DNA from 3 places in the Planomicrobium sp. MB-3u-38 genome. Region 1 is predicted to be linked to each of the others. Evidence: riboswitches for the same ligand, from Rfam matches in the RefSeq annotation. Region 1 holds a riboswitch; each other region holds the start of a gene.
The links. Region 1 has a riboswitch for cyclic di-GMP ahead of CXF70_RS12900 (DUF5667 domain-containing protein). Riboswitches for the same ligand answer to the same signal wherever they lie in the genome.
Positions count from the first base shown of each region.

Region 2: another riboswitch for cyclic di-GMP. It lies ahead of CXF70_RS13445 (amidase); the one in region 1 lies ahead of CXF70_RS12900 (DUF5667 domain-containing protein).
Region 3: another riboswitch for cyclic di-GMP. It lies ahead of flgB (flagellar basal body rod protein FlgB); the one in region 1 lies ahead of CXF70_RS12900 (DUF5667 domain-containing protein).

Region 1 is NZ_PJBO01000060.1:343,563-354,160, forward strand. It holds gene CXF70_RS12850 (ABC-F family ATP-binding cassette domain-containing protein) at 1-185, opposite strand, end outside; gene CXF70_RS12855 (hypothetical protein) at 611-847, opposite strand; gene CXF70_RS12860 (MFS transporter) at 935-2,113, shown strand; gene CXF70_RS12865 (YjjG family noncanonical pyrimidine nucleotidase) at 2,147-2,872, shown strand; gene CXF70_RS12870 (GNAT family N-acetyltransferase) at 2,869-3,366, shown strand; gene msrA (peptide-methionine (S)-S-oxide reductase MsrA) at 3,420-3,956, opposite strand; gene CXF70_RS12880 (LCP family protein) at 4,149-5,093, shown strand; gene CXF70_RS12885 (AI-2E family transporter) at 5,154-6,344, shown strand; gene CXF70_RS12890 (sporulation protein) at 6,407-6,826, shown strand; gene CXF70_RS12895 (phosphotransferase family protein) at 6,897-7,907, shown strand; gene CXF70_RS12900 (DUF5667 domain-containing protein) at 8,016-9,038, opposite strand; cyclic di-GMP riboswitch class I at 9,114-9,196, opposite strand; gene CXF70_RS12905 (energy-coupling factor transporter transmembrane component T family protein) at 9,340-10,098, opposite strand; gene CXF70_RS12910 (ABC transporter ATP-binding protein) at 10,079-10,598, opposite strand, start outside.
Region 2 is NZ_PJBO01000062.1:18,550-29,147, reverse strand. It holds gene CXF70_RS13450 (excinuclease ABC subunit UvrA) at 429-2,708, shown strand; cyclic di-GMP riboswitch class I at 2,824-2,915, shown strand; gene CXF70_RS13445 (amidase) at 2,961-3,842, shown strand; gene CXF70_RS13440 (response regulator transcription factor) at 4,015-5,181, shown strand; gene CXF70_RS13435 (HEAT repeat domain-containing protein) at 5,178-6,230, shown strand; gene CXF70_RS13430 (glycosyltransferase family 2 protein) at 6,230-7,627, shown strand; gene CXF70_RS13425 (response regulator transcription factor) at 7,647-8,003, shown strand; gene CXF70_RS13420 (hybrid sensor histidine kinase/response regulator) at 8,386-10,598, opposite strand, start outside.
Region 3 is NZ_PJBO01000048.1:16,732-27,329, forward strand. It holds gene CXF70_RS09305 (flagellar protein) at 1-222, shown strand, start outside; gene flgM (flagellar biosynthesis anti-sigma factor FlgM) at 249-515, shown strand; gene CXF70_RS09315 (flagellar protein FlgN) at 555-1,034, shown strand; gene flgK (flagellar hook-associated protein FlgK) at 1,059-2,303, shown strand; gene flgL (flagellar hook-associated protein FlgL) at 2,329-3,207, shown strand; gene CXF70_RS09335 (flagellar hook-basal body protein) at 3,871-4,710, opposite strand; gene CXF70_RS09340 (flagellar hook-basal body protein) at 4,727-5,578, opposite strand; cyclic di-GMP riboswitch class I at 5,791-5,875, shown strand; gene flgB (flagellar basal body rod protein FlgB) at 5,964-6,365, shown strand; gene flgC (flagellar basal body rod protein FlgC) at 6,371-6,826, shown strand; gene fliE (flagellar hook-basal body complex protein FliE) at 7,150-7,446, shown strand; gene fliF (flagellar basal-body MS-ring/collar protein FliF) at 7,472-9,109, shown strand; gene fliG (flagellar motor switch protein FliG) at 9,121-10,134, shown strand; gene CXF70_RS09370 (FliH/SctL family protein) at 10,127-10,598, shown strand, end outside.

The DNA of each region.
Region 1 (10,598 bases):
GAACCCATATAGACATTGCCGGATTGTGCTTCAAGTTCTCCGGAAAGGATTTTGATGAACGTGGATTTACCGGCACCATTGGCTCCGATCAGTCCGTAGCAATTTCCCGGGTTGAATTGGATGTTCACGTCTTCGAATAATTTACGGTCACCGAAACGTAAACTTACATCATTTACTGCTATCATTAATACGTACCTCCTAAATTTCACAATGCAATTAGTATACCATGAAATGGACAAAAACAGATAGCATCTGAATGCAGTGTTCGATAAACTAAAAGAGTGTGTTTCGATAAGAGATATTCTTTCCATAACGCTTCGGCGCTTTGGACAAGGCTCACACAATAAGCCGAGAAGATCACTCGTCTTATTGTTCCGCCCAGTCCTGGAGCGCGCCGTCGCTAGAATTTTCTCTAGTGATGTGGATCACAACAGCGAAGATGACTTGGGAAATAAGTTCAGCGCGAGTCAAGCGTGGTCGAAGGCTCTTCGACCGGCGCTTTGCGACGAAGCTAGCGCAGCGATGCAGGAGCACGAGGTTTTTGGCAAGGTAAGCTGTTTTGCGAAACATCGGTTATATAATTTTCTTTATTATATTTTTAAAAATGTTGCTAAACCTTATATTTTCGTGCCTTATAGGCTTCAAGGAGGCCGAGGTCCTTATTGAGTAAATACTCCATTTTTACGTAATCGCGCCGGTTCGGAATATGCTCGGGCGTCAGGCCTTTCATGGTAAAGATGAAATAATAGCCGCCGATTTGGCGGAACCATACAACGACGTGAGGAAATTCATCAAATATAGCTTTTATATTATAACGTTTCGCGTAACTCCAATTTACAAGTTTCATAAAAGTAACCGCCTTTCACTGCCCTTATTTTAATAAAATTTTGCGGCGAACACAAGTTTGATTGGCGCAGGAAGAGGTGTTTCCATTTTGACAGACAAGCAAAAAAAATCCGCGCTCGGCATCATGGTGCTGGCGATCCTTTTTGTATCCGTAAATCTCCGGCCGGCCATTTCATCGATCGGGCCGTTGCTGGATACGATGCGGGAAGAGTTGTCGCTGACAAGCAGCAAAGTGAGTCTGCTGACTTCGGTTCCCGTTTTCTGCATGGGGCTGTTTGCTCCGCTTGCGGTTGTGTTTAATAAAAAGCTCGGACTGAAAAAATCCATCGCGGTTCTGTTGACTTCGATCGGGGCATTCACCTTGCTCCGCGGATTCCTGCCGACATATCCTGTTCTCCTGACCAGCGCATTTTTTATCGGTTTATCAATTGCGATCATCAGCCCGTTGCTGTCTGCGATGATCAAGCGGAATTTTCCGACCCGGACAGCTTCATTGATCGGTGTCTATTCATTCGGCATGGGGCTCGGGGCAACATTGGCGGCGGGTTTGACGGGTGTTTTCTATTCATTTTCGGGATGGCCAACTGCCTTGGCAAGCTGGGGGCTGCTGTCGATTGCGGCGATCATCTTATGGCTTCGCGTAAAGGAGCCGGCAGCTGAAGTTGCTGAAATTCCGATGGAAGGTGCAGCAGTCGTTTCGCCTTGGAAAAACAGGCGTGCCTGGTATATGCTGCTGTTTTTCGGTTTCCAGTCGGCTTTGTTCTTTTCCATCATTACCTGGCTAGCGCCGATTGCAATCGAAAAAGGCATGTCAATAATCGTTGCCGGTGCAGTTTTGACGGTCATGTCGACTGTACAGATCGCCTGCAATCTATCGATTCCGCTGCTTCTTGAAAAATGGCCAAGCCGGCATTTATGGATCATGGTCAGTCTTGGGTTCGGAGCGGTTGGTGTTATATTGCTGATGTTTGCGGGCGGTGCCTTTATCTGGCCTGCAGCGATTTGCCTGGGCATCACACTCGGAGGTCTGTTCCCATTGGCATTAATGATGCCGTTGGATGAAAACGCTACGCCGGATGACGTCAACAGCTGGACTGCGATGATCCAATCGGGAGGGTATATCATTTCCGCGCTTACGCCTTTTGCAATCGGCTTATTTTATGACCGGTTTCAAAACCATATGATATCTCTTAGCCTGTTCCTGGGTTTCATCGCGATTCTCATGGTGTTCGCTTTTTTATTGAAAGAAAAACCTGCAGCTGAGTAAAATTAATACGAATCAAAAAGGGGAAGACCAATTATGAAAGAGCAGATTTACACTACGATTATTTTTGACATCGACGATACATTAATGGATTTTGCATTATCCGAACAAGCGGCATTACATAACACGTTCATGGAATTTGATCTGCCGAATGGTTTCATGGATATGCATGCCAGTTACAGAGCCATCAGCAAAGTTCTTTGGCAGGATCTCGAGCAGGGCAATATTGCTTTGCGGGAACTTGGCATCGAACGATTCCGCAGACTGTTTCTTGAACATCGCTCAGACAAAGACCCAATCGCTTTCAGCAGCGCTTATTTAAGCTATCTGGGCAAGGAGGCGCATTTGATGGCGGGCGCACTTGAAGTTCTTGAGCAGTTATCGCATTGTCGGCTGGTGATAATGACGAACGGGTTTGGAGAAGTCCAGACTTCCAGACTGAAAAATTCGGATCTTGGCCAGCATTTTGACCACATTGTCATCTCTGAAGAGGCTGGATATCAAAAGCCGGATCCCGGAATATTTGAATTCGCTTTTTCTAAAATTGGAGTTGAAGCGAAAGAGAATGCGATCATCGTCGGCGATTCATTGACATCCGATATTCAGGGCGGCATCAATTATGGCATTGATACAATCTGGTTCAATCCATCAGCCAAAAAGAATGACAGTCCAGTGGAGCCGACTTTTGAAATAAGAGATCTTCTGGAAATCATTGATATAGTGAATGGAAGTTTTACACAAGGAAAGGTAGGATCCAAGTGATCATCAGACAAGCGGAAACTGCTGACGCGGAACGATTGGTGAGTTTGATGGCTGATGCAGAAAGATCAGGCTTCATGCTATTTGAACCGGGTGAAAGGCAAATAGCACCAGATCAGTTAGACAAAAGAATAGCGGCGGTTGAACAGGATGAAAAATCAGCGATACTGTTGGCAGAAGACAATGGGGAACTGAAAGGTTATCTCTTCATCATCGGCAATAGCACTCAGCGGATGAGCCATAATGTGTATCTGGCAATCGGTATTGCTGAAGCAAGCCGGGGACAGGGAGTGGGAACGCGATTATTTGCAGGGCTTGATAGCTGGGCAGAGGAAAATAATATCCACCGCCTTGAATTGACGGTGATGATGCACAATCGCGCCGGTGTCGCTTTATACCAGAAGGCGGGCTTTAAGATAGAAGGAATCAAAAAGAACTCGTTGAAAGTCAACGGTGAATACATAGATGAGTATTTTATGGCGAAGCTGCTAGGATGAATAAATAGATAGATAAAAAACGGACGCTTCCATTTCAGAAGCGTCCGTCAATATTATTTTTCGATTTTTTCCTGTTTCCATACGGCATCCAGAAAATCATCACGGCCCGATTGAGCACGGTCTTCCAGATAATGTTCCGAGTTTTTCTTATAATAATCCTGGTGGTAGTCTTCTGCAGCATAAAAAGGTGCAGCTTCAAGAATTGGTGTGTTGACCGGTTTATTGTATCGTCCGGATGCATCCAGTTCCTGCTTTGAAGTTTCGGCGATTTCACGCTGTCTGTCATTATGGACAAAGATGGCAGGTCTATACTGATCTCCGCGATCCTGGAACTGTCCTTCATTGTCTGTTGGATCGATCTGCTGCCAGAAAATATCAAGCAGCTGCTCATATGGGAAAACTTCCGGATCGAATGTGATTTCGACCACTTCAAGATGGCCGGTTGTGCCAGTCTTGACCTGCTCATAAGTGGGATTTTCAACGTGTCCGCCGGAATAACCCGATACCACTTTCTCTATTCCGTCAAATTGGTCAAACGGTTTGACCATACACCAGAAACAACCGCCTGCAAATGTTGCTTTCTCTGCCATAATCATTCTCCTCCTGTCGTTCATAAGAGAAATAGTACCACTGCAACTGTTTCCAGACAATAAAATTGTTTATACTGTATGGAGATAAGGTGAAATCAGCTTTCAAGAATCCGTAAATATAAAAAGCCAACCGAAACCTGCAAAAGTTCCATGCGTCATATTTGCATGGATATAGAAAGGAATGTGTCATTAATGGAAGAAGAACGCCAACTAAGAGGTAAACGCCGCAAAAAAAGAAGATTTCGGAAACGGGGAATCCTGTTCCTGTTGATGATTGTATTGCTTGCCCTGGGCGCTTACTTTTTTATGCAGTACCAAAGCGGCAAGAAACTGGCAGAAGAATCGGACTTGCCGGAAGTCGAATTCAATAATGATGAAGAAAACGATGGCTACGAAAACATCCTGGTTCTGGGTGTGGATGCACGGGGAGAAGAGAAATCCCGTACAGATACGATGATGCTCGTCGCACACAATAAAGAAACGAATGATGTGAAAGTCGTGTCATTCATGCGGGACATCTATGCGGAAATTCCTGGATATCAATCGTATAAATTGAATACAGCATATTATTTAGGCGGCGTGGATCTGCTGGCTGATACGCTGCGCAATATGTTCGGTGTGGAAATTCAGCATTATGCACTTGTCGATTTTTCCAGTTTTGAGAAGTTGGTGGATATTGCCGCGCCGAATGGTGTCAAAATGGATGTCGAAAAAGATATGTCCGAAAATATCGGCGTATCCCTGACACAAGGCGAACAACGTTTGAACGGCAAGGAATTGCTGGGCTATGCTCGTTTTCGGGCAGACAATGAAGGGGATTTCGGCCGTGTGCGCCGCCAGCAGCAGGTTCTAGCCGCTTTGAAAGAAGAGATGATCAGCATCTCCGCAATTCCTAAATTCCCGAAATTGGCGGGAGCCGCACAAGGCTATGTGCAAACCGATATGCCAGTGCTTGATCAAATAAAGCTGGCGACTGATATGGCAACCGGTGGAACGGAAGGCGTTGAAAGGCTGACGATTCCCGTTGAAGGCAGCTACAGCTATGGCAGTTATGCGCAAGCCGGATCTGTCCTGGAGATAAATCTGGAACAGAACCGACAGGCATTAAGTGAATTTTTAGATCAGCCGCTGCAATGAAAAATTCTGAAAATATGATAAAATAAAATAGAATAGTCCATATGGAAAGTAGGGCGCGCCATGGAACCAGAAAATAAGCCATCCTTTTTCAGAACGAATTACATTCAGTTCCTGGGAGGCCGAAACACGTTATTCACATTAATCGCTTTAGTATTGATCGGTTTGATCATTTTCATATTCAGGGAAGTGTCATTCATCTTCAATCCGCTGAGCGTCTTTATGCAGACAGTCGTTTTGCCGGTTACGCTGGCTATGATCCTGTATTACTTGTTGAGACCTGTACTTAGGCTTCTTGAGCGTTTCCGCATCAAAAGGATATGGGGGATCCTGATTATCTTCATGGGTGTCGTCGGTCTGTTGACGCTTGTCACTTTCCTGATCCTGCCGTTTCTCAGAGAGCAGCTGCAGATGCTGATTGAAGAGTTCCCGCAATATTTCATGCAGTTATTGACAGACATCGACGCGTTTCTTCGAACTTCTTTTGTCGGGGATTACTATACCGGCTCTAATTTCGACATCGATCAATTGATGGAAACGCTGCCGGACAATCTGTCCGGCATACTCCAGGATGTTGTGGCAAGCATCATTACCGGGATCACTGGTTTCCTTTCGACGATTACAAGTTTTGTCCTGTCGATCGTCATTGTTCCATTCATTTTGTTTTATTTGCTTAAAGACGGCGAAAAGCTTCCTGAATATATTTTAAAACTTCTCCCGCCGCGTCTGCGCGATGATACGCGAGAAGTATTTGGGGAAGCAGATAGGCAGTTAAGTGCTTACATTCAAGGGCAATTGATCGTCGCTTTCTTAATCGGCGTCATGGTTTTCATAGGATTCCTGATCATTGGCATGAAGTATGCACTGCTTCTGGGTGTATTGGCTATGTTCACAAGCGTCGTCCCGTATATCGGGCCAGCCATCGCGATTACGCCTGCAGTTATCATCGCCCTTGTAACTTCGCCATTCATGTTAGTGAAGCTTGCGATCGTATGGACAGTGGTACAATTGGTGGAAGGGAACATCATTTCCCCACAGGTAATGGGAAAAACACTATTTATCCACCCGGTCACGATCATTTTCGTGCTGTTGACTGCCGGCTCACTGTTTGGTGTAGCCGGGGTGATCCTGGGTATTCCGGCATATGCGATTCTGCGGGTTCTGGTATCCCATATATTCAAGCTGTTTAAACGCAGATACAATAAACATGAACCTGTGCTCGGCAATCAATATGATTACACGGAGCTGCACTAGAAGTTTACAGTTAAACCGGAAGTGGTAAAGGGATAATACAAATATTTGGAGGTTTCCGAGATATGAAATTCAAAGAGTTTTTATCATCTATCGGCTTTGGCTCGATGAAAGTCGAAACAGTTGTGGAGAGGCCGCATTTGGAAGAAGGCGAGACCTTGAACGGCACCATCTATTTTGAAGGGGGAGACTCCGACCAGGAAGTTGACTACGTGGAATTACATGTCATTAAAATAATCGACGATTATCGAGAAGACAGTGATTTTAACATTATCGAAACCATCGTAGCCAAGCAATCCATGGAATTTGCGGGCTCCGTCAAATCTAAGGATACAGTGATGCAGCAATTTGAAATCGTGCCGGATGAACGCTGGCTGGTGGAAACTGATAAAGCGCGTCTGATTTTGCGGACGATAGTGCACATCCGCGAAGGTGTGGATGTACGTGATGAAGACGAGATTACATATGGGAAGATTGAAGGCTGATAAAGCCTTCTTTTTTTGTGTTAAAATATTTTTAATTCTATAAATCGCAAAAATATAAGAACTGGAAGTGATGGAATTGAAAGCAGGCTGGGAACGAACCAAACCGATGATTTTACCGGACCATCCGACAATATCCGTAATGCTGAAAGAAATGTTGAATGGAAAGCCCATAACACGAATCGAACCGCTCGGCGGCGGACTCAGCAATTCCAATTTAAAAATAACTTTGCAAAATGAAGAGACAATTGTTCTGCGGATCTATAATGATGGCGGCAAAAAAGCGGAAATAGAAAAAGAAGTTTTGCAGCTCGTCCAAGGGAAGCTGCCTGTACCTGAAGTGCTCTATCATGATTTTTCATTGTCATTGCTGGAGTATCCGTTTTTAGTCTTAACCTGGGTGGATGGTTTTCAGTTGTCCGAGTTGTTTCAAAAAGGGGATCCCAGCGACCTTGCAAATTCGGGCAATGAAGTGGGCAGGCATCTGGCGGAAATGCATAGCATTCAGTTTTCTTCTCCAGGATTTTTTGATGCAACGCTCAAAATACAGGAATTTGAAATATCGGGTGCAGCGTCATTTTTGGCAGTGTTGGATGAGATTCTTCGTGACCGCCAGGTGATGCAAAATTTAGGTTCCGATATGGTTCACAAAATCGGTCAGTTCGCTAAGGAGCAGGCCCCTTTACTGGATCATTTGGGCAATCAGTCCTCTTTGGTGCACAGTGACTTTAATGCGTTGAATATACTAGTTGAAAGGGAAGGGAACGGTATCAGGGTGACCGGCATTTTAGACTGGGAGTTCGCTTTCAGCAATTCGCCATTGATCGATATTGGCAATATGCTGCGGTATGAGAATGGAGATGTTTCTTTATTTATGGGGCCGTTTATCTCCAGTTACCGGGATAACGGAGGCATATTGCCGCAGCACTGGCTGCAACAGGCAAAATTATTGGATCTGATCGCCTTGTGTGACCTGGCCAATAATGAAGAATGCGGCGAAGTGCGATTGAGAGACCTCCAGAAGCTGATCAGACAAACGATGAATGAGTGGGATAGATATTCGACTATTCAAGAGATGTTATAACAACAACGATTTATCTATGTATCCAGTTTTAAAATAATACATACAAAAAAGCGGACCGGATAAATGTATATCCTGTCCGCTTTATTTCGTTGAAGAATTGATGCTGAATCAATCCTTCTTATCTTTTTTCTCTTTCGGATTTTCTTTCGCAGCGTCCTGTTCTGCTTTTTCGGCCGCTTTCTCTTCCGCTTTCACGGCTTTCGCCGCCGCATCCTGTTCTTCATTCACATCATCTTCAGCATCGGGTTCCTCGGATGGTGGCGGAACCGTGCCTGATTCCTCGTCCGTAACTTCATCTTCCGGAAGTTCGGCAGCTTCTTCAGTCTCAGCAGATTCATTCTCAACCGGTTCTTCAGGTGTTTCCGGTTCTTCTACTGTGTCTTCTTCCGGAACAACTTCCTCTTCAGAAGGCTCTTCCGCTTCTTCGTCGGATTCCTCTAATTTGGCGAGTTCCTTCGCCACTTTGCGATCCAGGCGCTCCATCGCTTTGGCGACATTTTTAGCCAGCGATTCCTTTGCCTGCGGATTCGTCACTTTCTCCATGGCTGCTTGCAGCGCCAGCAGGCTGGAACTGAACTTGGCTTCCAATGCAGCACGCGCGTCTTCTTCCGTCAAATCTTCATCCGTTTCCGAACCCATATCGACAGGTTCTTCTTCAGCCTCTTCAGCTGGAAGTTCTTCTCCGTCCGGTTCGTCAGCAGGCGGCTCTTCCTTTTCATCTTCGTCGCCATCCACCAGCTGATCAAGGCCTTCTTCATACAGCGCCAATGCTTTCTCCAGCGTTTGGACTGCCAATTCCTCATCGCCCGCAGCCATCAAAGCTTCCGCTTCCAGAATGCGCTGCTCTGCATACTCAGCAAATAATTCCGCTTCCGCAGCTTGGTCAAACGTGAAAGCCAATTGGACCGTTTCCTGCAATTGCTTCAGGAAATAAAAGAAGTCACCCGGCACCAGTGCGGGTTCTTCTGCTACAGTTGTGTCAGTTGCATTTTCTTCAGCAGCTGGAGAATGTTCATCGGCTGAGGCAGCCAGTGCATTCAACGACAGCATGCCAGCTGAAGCAATCACCCCGACTGCAAAATAGCGCTTGATCTGTTTGGAAACTTGTTCTTTTTTACTTTTTGACAACATCTCATTACCCCCGAGTTCTTATTTCAAATCGAAGGGATTCGGAACTCTACTATAATAGAAGTATCAACCGCCATTCCCGGCAGTCCAGCCGCCATAGCCGAAGCCACAGGCCTGTAACTTTGCGTCACAGCCTTTCAGCTGTTTTGCCTTTATACAAGATGCGAATAAATATTTTGCTTAGCTTTGAAAGAAAAACAGAAAATTATTGCCACTTAAGTTTAAATGAATACTATAGAACTAGGTAGGGTAAAATGAACTTATTTATTGTATAAATTTTCAAGTGGAATGGTTTTAAAATCACTCAAGAAGATAGAACCGTACCCGTAATCGAAGAAAGGATTACAAGCAGCAAGATTGCGGCAGATAAAGCAAAATCTTTAGGCTTTATAGACACAGGCTGATAGAACTCTTTTCGGGCTTCACCGGTAAATCCACGCGCTTCCATCGCAAAAGCGGAGCGCTCCGCTTTTCTCACAGCTCCGGCAAGCATCGGAATAATGATTCTGCGGATATTAAGAAGCCTCTGCCACCAGTATTTTTCAACCGCTGTTCCGCGGAGGCGATGTGCCTGTTGGATCTGAAAGAATTCATCTCTCAGCACGGGGAGGAACTGATAGCCCACCAATACACCATAGGCTAGTTTTGGTGACAGTTTCAATTGCTGCATCAGGCTCATGACGAATTTTACCGGATCCGTCGTCAACGCGAACAGGAGAGAGAGGGAAGAAAACGCCAGAACACGGAAAGACAGGGATAACGCCAATGCCAGTTGCCTATCAGTCACATCATGTCCGAACAGCGACCATATGACTGTGCCGCCGGTTTCAGCACTGAAAACAATCGTTGTCCAGAGATAGCCGAATGCGCCCAGCACAAAAGGAAACATGAACAAAGTCCAAAGCTTCCAATTGATGCTGCTGAAAACGAACTGCATTAAAAGGATGCTGATAAAAACGAGCAGCGGCGTCCAAGGATTAAAGAAAAATGCGAGACCAAGCATCGCGATCGTCACTGTGATGAATTTCATCGCGGGATTCATATCATGCAAAAGATTCCGCACGTCGCGTCACTCCTTTCGGCGCTAGCAGGTTATGGGACGCAAGCAGTTCCACGTCTTGCCACACTCTCTCGGAAATAAATTTCCCGGTCATTCTGCCGTCTTTTAATAGCACAACAGAATCGGCGACTGCGGCAGCGAACTCCATATCATGCGTGACGATAAAAACAGTATCTCCCCGATCCAACCGGCTGTCGATAAGACGGAACAATTCCAAAAGCGCCGCTTCATCCTGGCCTGAAGTCGGTTCATCGAGAAACAGCACATTTCGTTTATCCGCCAGCATCGCTCCGATCGCCACCCGGCGTTTCTGGCCGTGGCTGACAGCAAAAGGATTGTGTTCCTTGATATCCGTTAAACGGAGAGACTCTATGAGATCATTCAGTTCCTGTTGGGAAGATGTTCCGCCAAAAGCCAGTTCGTCAAGGACTGTTGAAGTTAGAAACAGAAATTCTGGTGATTGTGGCACATAGCCGCACGGGTCTGATGCGAATTTCACGGCT
Region 2 (10,598 bases), on a different contig from region 1:
CCTCCACAATGACGAAATCAATAAAAAAACTGGTCAAAATACAATTTTTCATTTAAATAAAGCCCAATTAACCAGTGGGGTTGTGGAAATTGGTTGCTAAAGCTTGCCGCGGATAAATCGCGTTTAGGCGCGGATAAAACAGCTCTAGCCGCGGATAAATGCCTGCTAGGCGCGGATAAACAGCCCGCAGCCGCGGATAAACGTCGCCCAGCCGCGGATAACCCAATTTTCAGCCAATCCTCCTCCTAAAAAAGCCCAAATAATTCAGCTCCCCCACCAAAACCGCCTCAGAAATCCGCAAAATCAGCTGGCTCACACAATTGTTTATTCCTTCAGCAATAAACAATTGTGTGAGACCCACCAAAACAGGGAACTCATGTATTTAGTGGGTCATTCCCCTGAGTTGATTGAAAAAGGAGAAATTCACCATGGCAGAAAAAAGAGATGAAATCATCCTGAGAGGGCTGCAGGAAAATAATTTGAAGAATATCGATTTGAATATACCGAAAGAAAAGATAAATGTGTTCACCGGCTTGTCGGGTTCAGGAAAAAGTTCGGTTGTCTTCGATACGTTGGCGACTGAAAGCAGAAGACAGATGACGCTGAACTATCCGCTTTACATCAGGCATCAGATGCCGAGGTATGAGCGGCCACACGCCGACTTGATGCAGCATCTCAGTCCGGTGGTCGTTGTGGAGCAGAAACCGGTGAGAGGAAATTCCCGCTCGACTGTCGGCACGTATATGGATATCGACCCGTTGATCCGATTGCTGTTTTCACGGATCGGCAGCCCGCCGCTCGGTTCAGCGACTGAGTTTTCGAGTGACTCATCGTTCGGCAAATGCCCGGAATGCAGCGGCTTCGGAGAAATTGTTGCGCCTGATATCCACAAGCTCATCGATCACACGAAGTCGCTCCGGGACTCCGCGGTGCGCTTTAAGCCGCTGGCGCCGCCCGGCTGGCAAGGCAGATGGATGGTGGACGGCGGATTGTTCGACCCCGATCTCCCCATCAAAGATTTCACGGAAGAAAAATACAATATGCTGGTCTACGGTCCGCCGGAAGGCGAGCGGGCATTCAGCAAGTATTATTACAAAGTGGGCAATCGGGACATCGAATGGGACGGCCTCCTTCCCCGGTTTATTCGCCTGTACATTAACCGGGACCTCACGAAATTGAAAATCGTATCCCAGGAAGACGTGCTGGCGATGACTGCGCGTACGCCGTGCCCGACCTGTGAAGGTTCCGGATTGAATCCGAAAGTGCTGGAATGCAAAATCAACGGGTTGAATATCGCGCAATATGACCGGCTGGAAATGACGGATTTGCTGGATGAGCTGGCGAAAATAAAAGATCCGGTTGGCACATCGATTGCGCAGCAAGTATATCCGAGTGTCAAACAGCTGGTCGACCTGGGGCTTGGCTATTTGAGTCTGGCGCGAAAAGTGGGCACCCTGTCCGGCGGCGAAGCGCAGCGCGTGAAAATTGCCCGTCACTTGGGCAGCAGCCTGAATAACATCACCTATATTTTCGACGAACCGAGTGCGGGACTGCATCCGGAAGAAATCGAGAAGCTGACGCATATGCTCAAAAGTTTGCGGGACAATTACAATACCGTGGTCGTCATCGAACACAATCTGGCGGTCATCAAGACGGCGGATGAAATCATCGAAATGGGCCCAGGCGCTGGCGCGACCGGTGGTGAAGTGGTCTATCAGGGTGCGCAGGCAGGCTTGCAGAAAGCGTCCGCCATCACCGATTTGGATCATAAAGTTACTGTCAATAAAACACCGCGACAGGCAGAAAGCAGTTTTTCAATCCAAAATGCGTCAGCTAATAATTTGAAAGATGTCAGTGTGGATATTCCGAAAAACGTTCTGGTGTCGGTATGCGGCGTTTCCGGTTCCGGCAAGAGCTCGTTGATGTTCGGAGCCTTTGCCGACAATTATCCTGAAACCATTTCGGTGGGCCAGGGCAGCATCGGAACATCCAGCCGTTCGACACTTGCCACTTATATGGGAATCATGGATGACATCCGGTCGATTCTGGCCAAAGAGACGGGGCAGCCCGTGGGCTTGTTCAGCTTTAATTCGCTTGGAGCCTGTCCAGTCTGCGAAGGAAAAGGCGTCACCACGCCGGATGTGGCTTTTGCGGATCCCGTGACCGTCACCTGCGAAGCCTGCAGAGGCACGCGCTATTCAGATGAAGCGCTGTCCCATCGCCATTTGGGCAAAAATATCGTCGAGATTCTGGAACTGTCGATCGACGAAACCAACGAATACTTGAAAATGCCGAAAATCGTCAAGAAAGTGGATACGTTGAAGGATGTAGGATTGGGCTACCTGACACTTGGCCAAACGACAAGTTCGTTAAGCGGCGGCGAAGTGCAGCGCCTCAAACTCGCGAGCCACCTGAAAAAAGAAGGGCAAATCTATTTGCTGGATGAACCGTCATTGGGTCTGCATACAAAAGACAATGCCCATCTATTGGCCGTATTCCAGGGGCTCGTCGATAAAGGCAATTCAGTCATCCTCATCGAGCACAATCTGAACTTCATCGCCGCGAGCGACTGGGTCATTGAAATGGGCCCAGGCGGAGGGAAGAAAGGCGGCGAAGTCCTGTTTGAAGGCACACCGGAAGCGATGCTGGAGGCGGAAACGCTGACTGCGAAGTGGCTGAGGGATGGTGTGAAGGGCAGTTTTGATTGATTGCAATAATCGGCACCGCAAAATGAAAATTTGCAGCTTTTTGATTTGCTCCGCATTAATGGTTCAAAAGTCTATAGATATATGCCATTTAAATACAGTAAGATAAGAAATAATAATCTGAAAAAGGCAAACTTATCCGAAAGGTAAGGACGCAAAGCTATGAGCCTACCCACCGCTCTTCCGGTGCACGGTTGTCAGGTTGCCAGGCACACATTCTGTGAGCCGCGGCCTACAGAATGGAGGAAATTAAATATGGGTAAAAAAGTGGTGATCATGTTCGTGGTATTTTTCTCATTGATGGCATTCAGCGCACAGGGGCAGGCCCAAGCAAGTGAAGCACCCGAGCAGGCTTTGGCTACATGGCTGTGGAATCCTTGGATGTTCGTTCAGGATGAAGCGGGCACATTGGCGTTCATCGAAAGCAAACAAGTGAACAAAGTTTATGTCCAGGTCGACCCGGACATTTCAAAAGCGGCTTACGGCAGCTTCATCGCCCAAGCACAAGCGAAAGGCATCGCCGTTTACGCGCTTGACGGAGCCCCTTCATGGGTGGCGCCGAAAGGCTATATCAATCAAGACCGTTTTCTGGCATGGGTGACTGATTATCAGGCAACGGCTGCACAAAATGCGAAATTCGCCGGCGTCCATTTGGACGTGGAACCATATCTGTACAGCGGCTGGACATCAAATCAGTCGGCAACGATCAAATCGTTCCAGACACTCATTAAAAGAGCCGGCACGAGCACCGCGAAACTGGGCATTCCGCTCGAAGCCGATATGCCGTTCTGGTTTGATGAAATCAAATACAAGAACACATTCGGCAGAGGGCTGTTGGCAGAGTGGATCATCGGCAATACGGCGGGTGTAACGATCATGGCTTACCGTGATTCGGCGCCAATGATCATCGACATCGTCAAAAACGAAATGGCGATGGCCCAGCGCCTTGGGAAAAGCGTTGTTGTCGGAGTTGAAACCGGCGTGACCGATGAAGGCAGCATCATCACGTTTGCGGAAGAAGGCGAAGCCTTCATGAACCAGGAGCTAGCGAAAGTCACTGCGCATTACGCCGGCAATCCCGCCTATAAAGGGAATGCCGTGCACCATGTCGGCAGCTGGCTGACGTTGCGGCCATAACATGCAGGACACTTTGATGGCGGACATCAAAGTGTCTTTTTATTTGGAATGTATTTTAATGACAAATTACTATATCAGAGATAGTATTTAATAGTATATTTATGACCATATGCTATGCCTATGTATAGTATAATGACTACTATCCAGAAATTGCTAAAGAAGGTGGATCAGCATGGCTTCGACAAAATACAAGACAATGCTTGCCAATAGAATGGAACAGGAATTTTCCAGGTGGCAGACGCAGCAGCACGTTCAGGAACGGGATGTATACCGTTTTTTACATACAATGAAAGGCACGGCCGGCACAATCGGGCTGATGGATCTTTCCGTGTTCAGCGGAAATCAGCTGGAGTTTTATTCGGAAGACAGCACAGCGTTAGTGCCGCTCCAAACATTAACAGCACTTATGGAGACATTTACAGCCTTTTTCACCTCAGACGAACCGGTGTTGGCAGCAGCCGTGAGCTCTTCTGATAATGCGGCGCCCAAAGAATCGTTTGTTCTGGTGATAGATGCGGACGCGAACTTTGCAGCTGCCGTTAAAGAAACTTTGGAAGCACAAGGTGTTTCGGTCGTTATTGCGCTTGATGGCAAGAAAGGGCTGGAATTTTTCAATACACTTCTGCCACAGATGGTCATTGTGGACCGCAATCTGCCCGATGCCGATGGCTTTGACCTCGTAACCCAGATTCATGAAGCGGCCAAAACCCGCTTTCTTCCGATCGCCGTCATCAGCGCGGACGACCGGATTGAGAGCCGGATACAGGCGATGGAGATTGGCGCCACTGATTTTATTGCCAAACCTGTCGATATGGACTTTTTAACGGCTTATGTCCGTAACCGCCTGCGCAGCCAGGATGCGATTTCTCAAGGGACGCTTTACGACGGATTGACCGCAGCGGCCCAAATCATCCACGAAAAGGATGAAAAGGAGCTCAAGCGCAACTTGAACATCATCATTGTCGACGATGATTCCCTTGTGCGCAAACTGATCACGAAGCAATTTGCCGGATGGAAACCGGAAGAATTCGATCTTCACATAGCAGAATACCCTGAAGGCGCCAGTTTCGTGGAATCGGATTGGTATAAACCGGAAGAAAATTATATGATCCTGCTCGACGGTGTCATGCCGAAAATGGATGGCCTCGAAGTCTTGAATCATGTTCGCAGCCGGTACCCTCATGACAATATCATCATTTCCATGCTGACTTCCCGCAACAATGAAGCCGACATTGTCCTGGCGCTGAAAAGCGGCGCAGATGATTATATCGTCAAACCGTTCTATGCCCAGGAAGTGGTGGCGCGCGTCCAGCGGCTCACTAAGAGGATGTTCAAATGAGCCTGATTTTCTATTTGATCCTCAGCATCTCCCTGCTCGCCGGCCAGCTCATCCTGTTGCTCGCATTAGCCTTGCGCAAGCAGCGGCTGTCGGCTAAAGAAGAAGCGATCACCCAGCAATATGAAGCGTTGATCGACGTGTTCAGTTCCTATATGCTGGACCCTTCCGATGACCGGTTCATCCAGGAAATCCGCAGCAATCCGCATAAAATCGTTGTTCTGGAACGTTTGCTGAACGGCTATGTTTCAGTGACAAAAGGCGGCGTCGCTTCTCCGCTGGTCAAAGGATTGTCGGAAGAGTTCCTGTCGGCGCATTACGCTAAACAGCTGTCGCGCAAAAATTGGGCGCTGCGAATGAATACGCTGTACTATATTGAAGATTTTCGTATGGAGTCCTTGAAGCCTGTGCTGAAAGAAAAACTTGATAAGAGCACTCAGCTGGACCTGGAAACCCAGCAGCTGATCCGCACCTTGGCCTCTTTGGACGAAACGGCCACCATCCCTGCATTGGCGCGGTATCCCGACGCACCGGTCCGGTTGTACACCGATGTGTTCAAACGGCTCGATGAAAGTACACGATTGAAAGAATTGGATGCCGCATTGCGGAATGAAAAGACCAATAGCGCATTGAAGCATGCGGCCATTTCCTATATTGGCCTGGCGGGTTTGACTTCATTCCTTCCGTATCTTGAAAATGAATTGCGGGTTCAGGAAGGCGAAATGCGCATCCAATCATTGAAAGCCATCCTTAATATGCAATACCTTTCCGATCCCGGCTTATTGCTGCCGTTCCTCGAGTCATCGTCCTGGCCCGAGCGGATGTATGCTTCCCGCATAGCCGGCAGGCTGCAATTGTCCAGATTCAAAGAAACGCTCAGCACGCTGCTCGGCGATCCGGTTTGGTGGGTCCGCTATTCGGCAGCAGAAGCGCTGGTGCAGTTTTCAGATGGCGATATCCTGCTGTCCCACTTGTCCGCCAATCATCCAGACCGCTTTGCCCGCGATATGGCGTCCCAGTGGAAAGCGTCTCTTTTAGGAAGTGAAACCTGATGCAAACCTTTTTTCAATTTACAGCCTATATTGTTATCGCTTATATGCTTTTTTCAAGTCTGAGTTACCTGGGCTTTTTCATGCTGGCATTCAGAAAGGTGAAGAGAGAGGATCAGCTCGACAAAACGGAGTCCACTGAAGACCTGATCGGCAACTTGAACACGTATCCCGTCTCCATCATTGTTCCTGCCTATAACGAAGAAGTGGGGGTGACCAGCACGGTCCGGTCATTGCTGGCACTGGAATATCCTGAAAAAGAGATCATTGTCGTTGACGACGGGTCGAAAGATAAAACATCTGAGCGCATGATCGAAGAATTCCAGATGAAGCAAATTCCGTTCGCTGTCCGCATGCATATCGAAACGGCTGAAGTCGAAGCCATCTATCAATCGTCCATTTTTCCGTATATCCGCTTGATCAGGAAAGCGAACGGAGGGAAAGCGGATGCCTTGAATGCGGGCATCAATCTGTCCTCCTATCCTTATTTCTGCGCAATCGACGGAGATTCCATCGTCGAAAACGACGGACTCCTGAAAACCATGAAACCCATCATCGAATCGGATGGCCAAATCATAGTGACGGGCGGTTCTGTCCGCATTGCCAACGGCTCCACCATTTCGCGGAGCAAAGTGGAAGCGATCGATTTGCCGAAAAGCCCGGTTGTGCTCATGCAAATCGTGGAGTATTTCCGCGCATTCCTGATCGGCCGGCTCGCATTGAGCCATTTGAATATCCTGCTCATCATTTCTGGCGCTTTTGGTGTCTTTAATAAAGAACGCGTCATTCAAGCGGGCGGATACAATAAAAACACAGTCGGCGAAGATATGGAACTGGTCGTCAGGCTGCACCGGCTGCTCCGTGAAGAAAAGTCGAAGCAGCGGATCGAATATGTTCCGGATCCCGTGTGCTGGACCGAAGCACCAGAATCGCTGGACGTTCTGCGATCGCAGCGGATCCGCTGGCAGCGCGGATTATTTGAAACGCTGTGGTCTCACCGGAAGATGATGCTGAATCCGAAATACGGTTCTGTCGGACTTTTTTCCATGCCATACTTTCTGTTTGTGGAGCTTCTCGGAGCGGTATTCGAGTTTGTCGGCTATTTCCTGATTTTCGGCGGCTTCTTCTTTTCACTCATCGATCCCTATACAGCAGGCATCCTCTTTTTAGTGACGATTTTTTATGGCTCACTCATTTCAGCACTGGCCGTGCTATTGGAGGAATTGACGCTCCATAAATATCCGAAAGCTTCCCACTTGCTGCGTCTTTATTTCTGGGCGCTGACCGAAACGTTCTGGTACCGACCGCTTATGGTCCTGTGGAGAGTCCAGGGAATCTTCGCCGCGTTCCGCAAAAAAGCCCATTGGGGCGATATGAAACGCAAAGGGATCTCATCTTAGTTTTAGGAGGCACATATAAATGAAAAAAATATTAGTGGCAGATGACGAAGATATTCTTCGCATCCTGATTGCCGATACGCTCGAAGACGATTTTGACATCGAAGAAGCGGAAGACGGGCGTGAGGCGCTTGAAAAGATTCGGGAGAACGAGTACGACTTGATCATCCTGGATTACATGATGCCTTACCTGACCGGCCTCGAGGTGCTGGAGCAAGTCCGGAATGACCAGATCGACACGCAGGTCCTGATGCTGACGGCCAAAGCGCAAGACGCAGACCGTGAAAATGCAATGCGGAAAGGGGCGAATCATTTCATGTCCAAGCCCTTCAGCCCGATGGAATTGTTGGAGCTGGTGGAGAAGATAGTCGCTTCATAGTGAAAAAACGAACAGACCCGGAGAGGGTCTGTTCGTTTTTGGTTGGTGGAGAAACTTTAATTTCTATAATCATTCCGTTTTAGCCGGATGCTTTCCGCAGGGAGCGGCCTGAGCCTCCTCATCGCTTCGCTCTTGCGGGGTCTCAGGACTCGCTCTTACTCCTGCAGGAAAGACATTGACCGAAGCTTGCAAGGTCAAGTCTTTGCGACGAAGCTAGCGCAGCGATGCAGGAGCACGTGTTTTGCAAGCCCCCCAGGCGAGCGAAGCTGTTTTGCGGAATATCGATTCCTTACTTTTCTTTCTCAACATGCTAAAAAAAACGAACAGCCCCTAACAGGCCTGTTCGTTTTTTAGTGTATTTAAAAACTCTCTCCCATCCCATTCACTCTGACACAGCTTCTTTCTCAGGATAGAAGATGACGCCGTCCTGGTGCTGGTCGTTCAGCAGTTTTTTCATTAATTTCGAAAGATCGACAGATGCGTAAGGCTTGGTCAAGTAATGGTTGATCTGGGTGAACTTCTGTTCATCCGAAACCGGATCCAAGGCGGACGAAATGACAATCGGGATATCTTTCGTATCCGAATCTTTCTTCATCATGTCGACCAGATCCCAGCCGGTCAGTTCCTCGCCGAGCATGATATCGACCACCGCGCCGACAAGCCGTGACCGTTTGGCTTCGTTAAACGCTTCTTCCACACTCGTGTGATAGATCACTTTGAATCCGTTCAGCTTCAGTTCCTCAGACAGCAGCAACGCAAGGCTGATGTCGTCTTCGACGATCATCACCAGCGGATTGCCTTCTGCACCTTCGGGATAGACGTATTCGGTCGTTTCAGACAGCAGCGGCAATTCAAAGTGGACCGATGTGCCAAGCCCTTCCTGCGACTCTATCCAAATACGCCCGTCGTGTTTTCCGATGATTTCCTGGCAGATGGCAAGGCCGAGGCCTGTTCCGCCGATTTTCCGGCGTGAGCTGTTATCGATGCGCTGGAATTTGGAGAATAACTTCGGAATATCTTCAGTCGGAATGCCGATTCCTTCATCTTTTACCGACACATGAAGGTTTTTGGAGTCATTCTTCAGGGAAATCGTCACATTGCCGCCCATCGGTGAGAACTTAATGGCATTGCCGATAACATTCATCAAAACCTGTGCCAGGCGTTCGCGATCACCTTCGATGACGACATCGGACGCATCATCGATGATGATGATCGGGTGGGTCGATTGCGTCCGGAATTTCTCAGCCGTCTCGATGATCATCTCGCTCATCGACAATTTGCCCATGCGGTAGACCTGATTGCCGGATTCCATGCGCTGCAGATCCAAAAAGTCATTGATCAGGTTGGTCAATCGTTTGGCTTCTTTATAGATCGTTTTCAGGTAGCGTTCCTGTTTTTCGGGCTTAAGCTGTTTGTTCAGCAGGAGCTCGGTAAAGCCGAGGACACTCGACAGCGGTGTCCGCAGTTCATGGCTCACAGTGCTGACCAGTTCGGATTTCATCTTGTCGACTTCGCGTTCCCGCGTAACGTCCCGGTGCACGAAAATCGTTCCCGTTTTCTCTTTGTCGACCACGACCGATGTGCTGTAAACGTCGATTACGCGTTCATCCGGGTCTTTGACGGTGTATTGGAAACTGCTCGAAACCACCTTTTTTTCATCGATGCATTTATGCAGGAATTTCAGCATCGCTTCAGGATCGGTTGTCTGTTCAGCCATATAGCGGGTCCAGACTTCCGCTTCCACATTTGCATCAAGCGGAATATCGCCGCAATCCAGTATGTTGCACATGGTTTTATTGTGCTGTACCATATTGCCATTTTTCGAAATGAACTGGATTCCTTCGTTAATGTTGTTGATGATGCGTTCGTTCAACGTCCGTTCATGGATGGCGGCGTCATAGAGCTGAATGCGATCGATCGCCAAATGGATGCGGTTCAGCAGCCCGCTGATATCGAGCTCTTCTTCTTTCGAGAAAGTCCGTCCTACACGCGACAGTCCGATCAGCGCGATATTTTCCTGTTCTGTGTTTTTCACAGAAGCGTACAAATCGCTCACATATACCGATTCCAGCGCGATCCCTTGTTCATGCATAGCTTCCCGTTTGGTGGTGAACGATTCGCGGTCTTTCAGCCGTTCCAACAGGTAAGGTGTCCGCTCTTCCCGGAATTGCATGAACATGCTTTCCGTAAATCCTTCCAATGCGAATTCCCCTGACTCAGGCAGCCATAGCACCCCGCTGTCAATTTCGTAGGTATCAATAAAATACTGGAGTGTAGCGTTGGCCAATTTCTGCTTATCCAAGGTGAACGACAGGATGTGATTCAGATCATTGAAGCGAATCAGCTGCTCTTTGGTCTTCTCTGTTTCTTCCAGCGATTCTTCCAGCTTCGTCTGTTTTTCCTGGAGTTCGCTTTCATTCAGCAGCAGCGCCTGGTTCTGCGCAGTCAGTTCTTCCTGATTCCCGCGGATAGTCTGGATCATATTATGGAAAGTCCTCGATAAAATACCAAGCTCGTCAGAACGCTCAAGCGGCTTATAAGCGACATCTTCGCCGCCCACAAAGCCTTCAATCGATTCGCGCATGCCTTCCAGCG
Region 3 (10,598 bases), on a different contig from region 1:
TTCATCCGCGACGGCCGGATCTACGTCGAGGATTACCCGAATCTGGGATACGGATGTGCGCATTGTGGTACTCTTATCAAGAGGCAGATGCTGTGCAACAGCTGTTTCGAGGACTTTACTGCCGAGGTCAATAAGACCTTGAAGGCGGAGAAATTCCTGGAAGAAGCGAACAAGCCGAAAGAGCATGCTCAAACGGCAAGATATTGGAAACTAAGAAATTAAAATATAAAAGACGGGGCGGTGAAGGAATGAATATCGATAAAACAAACGGTTCTTCCTTTATTCAATCTTACCAAAAGCAAATGCAGGTTTCGAAGGTGGATAAAGCGAAGCCATTGCAAAAAGAGGATCAGCTGCAGATTTCAAATGAGGCTAAGCAGATGTTCGAAAGCAAAGCGGAATTTGACCGCCATGAAAAGATTCAGGCGCTGAAAGCCCAGGTCCAGTCTGGTGAATACCAGGTGAACAGTGAAAAAGTGGCAGAAAAGATGTTTGATTTCTGGTACGGAAAATAAAACGGTCAGTTAAAAGGAGGGTGTCGGATATTGAATGCAATGGTCACGGCACTGGAACAATTAATAGACGTCCAACAGCAGCTCATCAATTGTGCTGACAACAAGAAAGCGGCATTGATCGAGCGCAATGTGGACAGTTTAAATGGTGTAACGAAAGAAGAGAAGAAGCTGGTCAAACAGCTCGAACAAGCGGAACAAGGACGGATGGCAGTAATGGAAAGCGTTGCGCAGGATTCTGCAGCAGCAGGTTTCCAGTCATTTCTGGACCAAGTTCCCGGTGGACAGGCAAGACAAAAGATTGAATCCCAATTGAAAACATTACAGGAGCTCACCGCGGAATTGCAGGCGAAAAATAAGATCAATGACCGCCTGCTGAAAGATTCCATGAGCTTTGTACAACATATGATCGACCAGATCACCAGATCACAGCAGCAGCAATTCAACTACCAATCACCGATGGGCCAAGCCGGCCAAAAATCACAAACAGGCAACCGCGGCTTTTTCGATACGAAAGCCTGAGCGGAGCAGAAGGAAGGGAAACACATGGTTTCAACATTTCACGGATTAGAGACTGGAAAACGCGCCTTGAGCGTCGGGCAGGCAAGCATTGCAACGACCGGCCATAATATTGCCAACGCCAATACGAAAGGCTATTCGCGCCAGCAGGTGAACCAGAGCACGACTCCTTCACTGGATGTCTGGACGAACAGCACGAACCCTGGCCAGCTCGGTTCAGGCGTTTCCATCGACTCGATCACGCGTGTGCGGGACCGTTTCCTGGACAATCAATACCGTGACCAATCAGCGACACTTGCGGATGCGCAGACCAAACAGGCAGCATTCGACCGCTTGGAATCGATCATCAATGAACCGAGCGATTCCGGTTTGAACGCAGCTATGGACCAGTTGTGGAACGCATGGCAGGATCTTTCGAACAACCCGGACAGTGTGTCCGCCCAGGCGGTTGTCAAAGAACGCGCGCAAGCGTTTGTCGAAGCGGCTCAGGCAATGGACAGCTCGATGGCTAACATGAAAATCGACTTAAGTGAGCAAAAGACAGCAGCCATTTCCGAAGCGAACGATTATCTGAAAGGGATCGCTTCATTGAACGAATCGATTGTCCGCGGAGGCAACCAAGCAAATGATTTGAAAGACCAGCGCGATGTACTTGTCGAAAAGTTAGCGGCGCTTGCTCCGATCAAAGTCGATGCGCAGTCGAACGGGGCTTATAACATCAGCCTGGTTCAAAAAGACGACGCACCGCTAGCCCTTGTTACTGGCACAACAGTAAGCGAAATTGATGGTGCTACCGAAGTGACAGGCGGGAAGATCGCCGGTTTGATTGCAGCTGAAAGTAAAGTTGAATCAAACCACAGTGCATTGATGTCGGTGGCAACAACATTTGCAGCTGCAAACAATAAAACAGAAGGCGGTACGCCGCTGTTCAGTAATACCACAAGCATTGCCGCAATGGCAGTCGACTTCGGCTCAACACTTGGTGCACCGACAGCAGAGATGGAGTCGGACATTAAAGGCGTAAAATCTGATTACCAGAAGCTGGTCAGCACGTTAGGCGCTGAGAGCCAATCGGCAACACGTTCAGTTGCAAACTTTGAAGCGACTTTGCAGGCGACGGAAAATCGCCGCCAGTCTGTAACAGGAGTTTCTTTGGACGAAGAAATGGCCAATCTTGTTAAATTCCAACATTCATACAGTGCCGCAGCTCGGCTGATATCAACGACGGATCAGATGCTTGATACGATTATTAACCGGATGGCTGCACGTTAATAATCGGTAACCGGAGGTAAGTAAAATGAGAATTTCACATCAGATGCTACATCAGAATTCAATGAACCATGTCAGCCAGAACATGAGCCGCCTGAACAAAGCGTATAACGACGCTTCGACAGGCAAACAGATCCATAAGCCTTCAGACGATCCGCACGGTGTGAGCCAAGCGATGCAATTGAAGTCAGCCATTTCGGCAAATGGCCAATACGAGCGCAATACTAGTGAAGCCAATTTGGTGCTGGATGAAACGGATCAGACGATCAACAGCATGGTCAATGTCATGCAGCGTGTGCGCGAATTGTCTGTTCAAGGCAATAACGATACGTTGAACGAGGAAGACCGCAACGTCATCGCGACGGAAGTTGAAGAGTTGACGGAGCAGCTTCGCCAGTTCGCCAACACACAAGTGAACGGCAATTACCTGTTCAATGGGACGGATACGAAAAATGCGCCTTATGCTAACAAAAACTCGCATGAAACAGCTGATTTCGCTGATGTGAAATTGAAAACTTTCACCATCGCGGAAGGCTTGACGCTGGAAGTGGGCGTAAAGGCGGGCGAACTATTCGGTCAAGGAGAAGCTGGCCTCTTTGCGAAACTGTCGGAAGCAGCGCAAAACCTGCGAGCCGGCGAAAAAGTTTCGTTGGATGAAATCGATACCGGAGTCGACCGGATGCTGCAAAAATCCGCTGAAGTCGGAGCTCGCAAAAATCGTGTTGAAGCCGTCGAAAACCGCATCTCCGGCAGCACGCTTGAGTTGAAGCAAATGCTGTCGAAGATCGAAGACATCGACATCGCCGAAGCCATCACGAAGCTGAAAAGCGAAGAAAGCCTGTATCAGGCGAGTCTTGCTGCTTCAGCAAAAATCATTCAGCCAACTTTGATGGACTTTTTGAGATAATAAATGAACGAAGGAGCGTTGCCATTGTGGCGATGCTCTTTTTGTTTTTTATAGTTCGCAGCCTTCAGCAATTGCCGGAATTCAAAAGCTTGGACGGATGCTTTTCGCCTAAGCCCGGCCGAAAAGCGGGAAACCTCGAATTCAAGAACATAGTGGATGTTTTTCGCATCGCGAAAAACTCCTTCTTTAAGGAAATCTTCGCGGATGCGGAGATTTTTTCAATATGGGGTTTTGGGGAGGTGGGAGTGGGTGAAGGACGGGACGGTGGGAAAAGGGAGCTGTTAAAATAACCCATATTAATAATAGTGATGTGCCGTGAGCTGATTTCATATGATAGGGGACGTTATTTGTCATGAATTCCAGGTAGTTGGGAGTAAAACAGGGGAAGTTGGGAGTAAATCGATGAAAGTTGGGAGTAAATCGATGAAAGTTGGGAGTAAACGGTGCCGAGTTGGGAGTAAAATCAAAAGCTGATGAGAATGAAAATTATTTTGTTTAATTATTCCATCTGAATAGACAGATTCTTCGAGCAGAGACTGGTGCTATTTAGCGTTTCACAGGAGTTGGGCATAAAACAACAAAAGTTGGGCATAAAAGACACCGACTTGGGCATAAATCTAAAAAAGCGGAGTACCCGATACATCGGGTACTCCGTTTTTCCTATTATCCTCTAATCGTATTAACCAAACCGCGCATATCATCAGCAAATGAAATTGCCTTGCTTTGCGATTGCAGCAACCGCTGGGTAGCGATCAATTCGGTCATTTCGGTAGTCAAGTCGACGTTGGACATTTCGAGCGCGCCTTGGCCGACGCGGATCGTCCCGTCATTTCCATCAGCAAGATTCAAAACTTGCAGGGTTCCGCTGGCTACTTGCTCAGCTTCGGTGCCCGGCAATTCGTAAAGATTGCCGCCGGTTTTCTGAAGAAGGTCCGGACGGTTGATTTCAGCAATACTCAATTGGAACGTATCAGCCGGCTTGCCGGCAGTTTTGTATGTCACATTGAGTGTGCCGTTTTCATTCACCGTGATGTTGTCGTAATCGTTGTCGATGGTGATTGGCTGGTTATTCGCGCCAAGGACGGCTTCACCGTTGGATGTGACCAAGTTTAGCTGATTGCCGGCTGCATCTGGTGTTAATTGGAACGAACCGTTTTTGGTGTAATACGTATTTCCGCCATTCTCGACGCGGAAGAATCCGTTTTCGCCGGTGATCATGAAATCAAGTTCGCGGCCGGTTTGGACAGCTGAACCCTGGTTCGTGCGAAGTGCAATCTGTGAAACGGTTGCACCAGCGCCGATGCGGATGCCGTTGGGTGTTTGGCGCCCGGCTTCCAGTGGACCGGCTTGTTTTTCGAACGATTGCACCAGGGCGTCGGCGAAATTCGCTTCCTGTCTTTTATATCCGGTGGTATTGACGTTCGCGATGTTATTGGCGATCGTGTCGATTTTCTTCTGTAATTCGCGCATAGAGGAAGCCGCGGAATTCATTTGGATATTCATTTAGCTGAGCCTCCCATTATACGCGGCCGATTTCATTGACCGCTTTTTCCATACTGCGGTCATAGGCCTGGATTATTTTCTGGTTAGATTCGAATCCGCGGTACGTTTTCATCATGTCGGTCATGGTCTGCGTCAAATCGACGTTCGATTGTTCGATATATCCTTGCTGAACGAGTGGACCGGTATTGCCAAGGCCTGCAAGTTCAATCGATACAGGGGCCAAAGCGGGATCACCAGCCCAGCGCAGAAGGTTCTGGCCTTCTTTGATAAATTGTTGCGGATTTTCAGTATAAGAAATGAATAGGGAATTATTTACAGTTCCATCAGCCAAAGTGACCTGACCGTTTTCAGCAATGGTAAATTCAGTCGAACCCACCTGAATAGGCTGTAAATCTTGATTCAGCACATTGAATCCTTCAGCTGTTGTCAAGAATCCGGCATCATCGACAGTGAATTGTCCGTTTTGGGTATAACGGATTTCATTGTTCGGCAGAGACACAGCAAAGCTTACAGCCCCTTGCTGTCCAGTCTCCGGGTTGATTGGCAGCGACGAACTGAGCAAAGCCAAATCTGTAGAATTTCCTGTATTTTTTAAAGCACCCTGAGTAAAAGAAGGAATTCCTTCCTGTGTATAAACTCCTGTATGAAGGGAACCGATGTGTTTTTGAGACGCCGGAAGTTTTGCTCCTCCAACGGTCGTTCCACCGGATTCCATCGCTTTGATCAATTGGGCTGGAAATGCGCGCATGACGGATTGGTCTTTTTTGAAACCGGGGGTCATGGCATTTGCCAGGTTGTTTGTCAGCATTTGCTGCTGTCTGTTATTCGCCATCATCCCTGATGTGGCGGTGTATAAACCACGAAACATTGTTCGATCTCTTCCTCTCGAGAAAATAAGATTAATATGCGTAAGCATAACATTTTATTGACAATATTGACAAGCTTATTGGAAAATAAAACCATAAAAAATTTTTTAATCAAAAATATACAATTTTTTATTTATGTGATACTATATCTTGGAACTAAATTTTGAAAATGTGAAAAAAGTATGAGTTTAAAAGAGGAAAGTAATAAAACCTATCCTGAAAAAGGCAAACTTTTTGAAAGAAAAGGACGCAAAACCACGGGCCTAAGTATTCATTTATAAGGCAGCCGGGTCGCCGGAAGATGGAAGCTGTGAAGCTTGTCCACCTTTATTGAGGGTGGATTTTTATTTGTCATGATGAATACATATTTACACAGGAGGAAGGAAATTGAATCTCATTTCACCCACAATCCAGTCGCTGGAACGGGCTTTATCAACTTCAGCCCTTAAACAGCAGACGCATACGGCAAATATCGCGAATGTGGATACGCCGGGTTACAAAGCCAAGCAAGTCGATTTTGAAACGGCATTGAAAAATGCTTCCAGCAAACAGGCGTTGGCGAGTTACAAGACTGATGCTAAACATATTGCATTCAGCAATGAATCCTCACAATTTGATCCGAGGGTCACAGTCAATGAAAATTCCGAGTATAAAATCAACGGAAATAATGTCGACATGGATGTCGAAATGGCGGAGTTGGCGAAAAACCAGCTTCTATATAATGCAGTGACTGACAGAATCAGCGGGAAATTCCGCAGCTTGAGCAATGTCATCAGCGGAGGGAGATAATTCAGATGAGCTTATTCAACAGTTTTAATATCAGTGCATCCGGCCTGACGGCGAATCGCCTCCGCATGGATGTAGTATCAGCCAATATTGCAAACGCTGAAACGACGCGTTCTCAAATGGTCAATGGCGAATGGACACCGTATCGCCGGAAAACAGTCGAATTGACCCAAAGCGGCGTTTCACCATTCGAGCAGAAATTGCAGGCGATGATGGGCAATGGCAACAATGCCGTATCGGGCGTATCGGTTTCAAGAATCAAAGAAGACGATGCACCTTTCACGTTGAATTACGATCCAAGCCATCCGGATGCCGATGAAAATGGCTATGTGCAGCTGCCGAATGTCGATCCGATCAAAGAAATGGTCGATCTGATGTCGGCAACCCGTTCATATGAAGCGAACGTAACTGCGCTGAATGCATCAAAAAGCATGTTCATGAAAGCCTTGGAAATCGGGAAGTAATTCTTTTGAAATTATTCATCTAATAAACGATATTCCGCAAAACAGCTCCGCTTTCCTGGTGGCTTGCGCTGAGCTAACTCGGACTCGTTTCACTTCGTCCGAGTGGATCTCAGCACTTCGCTTAGTCACCTGGGAGTCTTCGCTGTTTTGCTCCATATCTCTAGAGAACTCTCACAGCGCCGGCGCGTCGCCGGACTGGGCGGAGCTATAAGACGAGTGTTCTTCTCGGCTTATAGCGGGAGCCTTGTCCAAAGCGCCGAAGCGGCATTTTAAAAATTATTTTTAAGTTACTTCTATAAAGAAACAAACCTGGGGGAAATATAATGAATCCAATCAATCAGATACAGACACCATTCATACAAGGGTTGACCAATCCGATCGTGAAGCCTGAAAACAAGGTGGAAGGTTTTGGTGAAATTTTTAAGCAGGCTATACAGAATGTCAATCAGACACAAAAAGCATCCGATAAGCTGACAAGTGATCTGGCGACCGGACAGGTTGAAAATATCCACGAAGTGATGATCGCTTCGGAGAAAGCGAGTCTGTCGCTCGAACTGACGATGCAAGTACGCAATAAAGTAGTGGAAGCTTATCAAGAAGTGATGAGAATGCAAGTATGATTCTGGCAAATAGGATGAGTGATCGATGAAAGAGAAGTTTAGTGCTTATAAAACAAAAGTCAGTGAGACGTGGGGAAATATTTCTCCAAAGATAAAATGGACGATTATCGGATCGTTTTTTGTTACTTTCCTGCTGTTGCTGGTTTTCATCTTTCTTGGTTCAAGGTCGGATATGACGCCGTTGTATTCGAATCTGTCGCCGGCTGAAACTGGTGAAATCAAGGCGGCGATTGAGTCACAGGGAATCCTGACGGAGGTATCGGCTGACGGCAAAACGATCAGTGTGCCGCCTGAAGAAGTGGCGAACTTGAAAGTGAGTTTGGCGGCTGAAGGGATACCGAAGAACGGCAATGTGAATTACAGCATTTTCAGTGACAATATGGGACTGGGCATGACGGACCGCCACTTTGATGTAGTGGAACGTGATGCCATGCAAAACGAATTGGCCATGCTGATCCGCCAGATTGACGGCGTGACAGATGCAAATGTCATGATCACCCTGCCGAAGGAAAACGTTTGGCTGACGGATGATGAACAGGTGGCGACAGCTTCTGTAGTCATCAAAGGCGAGCCTTCATTCCAATTGGATCAAAAGCAAGTAAATGGCTTGTATCATTTGATCAGCAAGAGTGTTCCAAGTCTGCCGTCAGATCAGATAGTCATCATGGATCAGAACGGACAGACTTTCACAATGGAAGATGAAAAAGCCGCCGATACAACGTTGACGGTTTATCAGCAGCAGCGCGACATCAAACAGGATATCGAAAAAGACATCCAAAAAGAATTGCAGCAAATGCTCGGTTTATTGCTTGGGCGCGATAAAGTCGTCGTGTCGGTAATGGCAAGTGTGGATTTTACGAAAGAAAAGCGTGAAGAACAATTGGTTGAGCCGGTTAATGAAGAAACGGGCGAAGGCATTGATATCAGCGTTGAACGAATTGTTGAGACCTATTCCAGCGAAGGTGCCACAGTAGAAGACGCCGCTGGTACTGGCGATACTGAAATCGCCAATTATCCGGCTGCAGGCGCAGGCGGAAACAGTGAATCGGAAAGAACGGAAGAGCGCATCAACCGCGAAGTCAACCGGATTCACCGTCAAATCGAATTGAGCCCTTATGTGATTGATGATATTACGATCAATGTGGGTGTTGAACCGCCGGTGCCGGGGAATCCGGACAGCCTGACGCTTGAAACGGTCGGCGATATCCGGAATCTGCTTGGCAACACGGTGAGCGCCGCACTCAGTATGAATGGCGCCGAAGTCAACGAGCTTGAACTGGATGACCGGATTTCAGTCTTTGCGACAGAATTCCAAGGGAAAACGGTCGTAGAAGCTGAAGAACCGATTGATAATTGGTTCGGCACGATTCCGAACAGTCTTTTATTGATTGCCGGAGCAGCTGTCGCGTTGATTTTGATCATCGGAAGCCTGATTTTCGTATTGATGAGAAGAAAACGTGAAGTGATCGAAGAGGATTACGGCTTTGATATGTTCGAACAGCCGGTAACGCCGATTGGATCTTTGGAAGAAGAAGAGAAGGAAATCGATCTTTCGGAATTTGACTCAAGATCAAATCCAAAACGGAAGACGATTGAAAAACTGGCCAAGGGCCGACCGGAAGATTTCACGAAATTATTGCGTACTTGGATGTCGGAAGAGTAGGAGTGTGACTTATGGTTAAAGGTGCTAAAGAATTGACCGGCGTACAAAAAGTAGCCGTGTTGCTGGTGGGATTGGGTCCGGATGTGGCTGTTGAGATATTCAAGCAGCTGACGGAACCGGAAATCGACCAATTGACGATGGAAATTTCAAATGTGCGGCAGCTGAAAAGCAGCCAGACAGAAAAAGTGATAGATGAATTCTACGAAATGATTTTGGGCCAGGACTTCATGGACGAAGGCGGACTGGAATACGCGCGGGATATTTTGGAGAAGGCTTTGGGGAAAGACCGGGCGATGGATACGATCGGCCGGCTTACGAGCAGGCTGCATGTGAAACCGTTCAATTTTGCGAGAAGAGCGGATCCGAACCAGCTTTTCAATATTCTTCAGCACGAACATTCCCAGACGATTGCACTTGTGCTGTCCTATCTGGATTCAAGGCAGTCATCGCAGGTCATTGCTCAGCTTCCGCCAGCTAAACAGGCGGAAGTGGCGAAGCGGATCGCTTTGATGGAAAGTACGTCGCCGGAAGTGATCCATCAGGTGGAACAGATCATCGAACGCAAGCTGTCAGCTTCCGGAGCGCAGGATTACACGGCTACGGGCGGTGTTGAAGCGATTGTCCAGGTATTGAACAACGTGGACAGAGGAACTGAAAAAGCGATTCTTACCGAGCTGGAAATTGATAGTCCGGATCTTGTCGCTGAAATCAAGAAACGGATGTTTGTATTCGAAGACATCATTTCACTTGAAACGCGTTCAATTCAGCGTGTCATCCGTGAAGTATCGGATGCAGATCTGACATTCGCATTGAAAGTGGCGAATGAAGATGTCAAAGAAGGCATTTTCTCGAATATGTCTGCACGCAGAGCAGAAGTTATTCGTGATGAAATCGATGTTATGGGTCCTGTGAAACTGAAAGATGTGGAAAATGCACAGACAAATATTGTCGCATTGATTCGCAGCCTGGAAGAAAAAGGCGAAATTATGGTGTCCCGCGGAGATGGAGATGAGCTGATTGTCTAATGTCATCCGCTATCATCATGGAAAACCTGTCGAGACCAAAATACTCAAGACGAAAAAGATAGAGTTCCGGAATATTCAGGAAGCCGAAGATGAAAAAGATCCGGAACAGCAAAAACTGTCGATAAAACAGGAAATCGCGGCTTTATTGGCCCAGAAAAACGAGCTCGAAAAAGAGCTGCAGGAAAAACAGCAGCAGGCGCAGACCGATATTGAATTCTGGTGGGAGCAGGCACGGACTGAAGCTCAGGCAGAAGCCGAACGACTGGCGGATGTGGCAACGGCGCAAGGATTCGATGCCGGTAAACAGCAAGGTTATCTCCAAGCTGAACAAGACTTCAAGGAAAAGCGGCTCGAAATGGAAGCGCTGATCCGTGAAGCCTATAGCGAAAAGTCGAAAATCGTGCAGGAAGCGGAAACGTTTCTTCTGTCATTAAGTGTCCGCATTGCTGAACGAGTCATCAAAG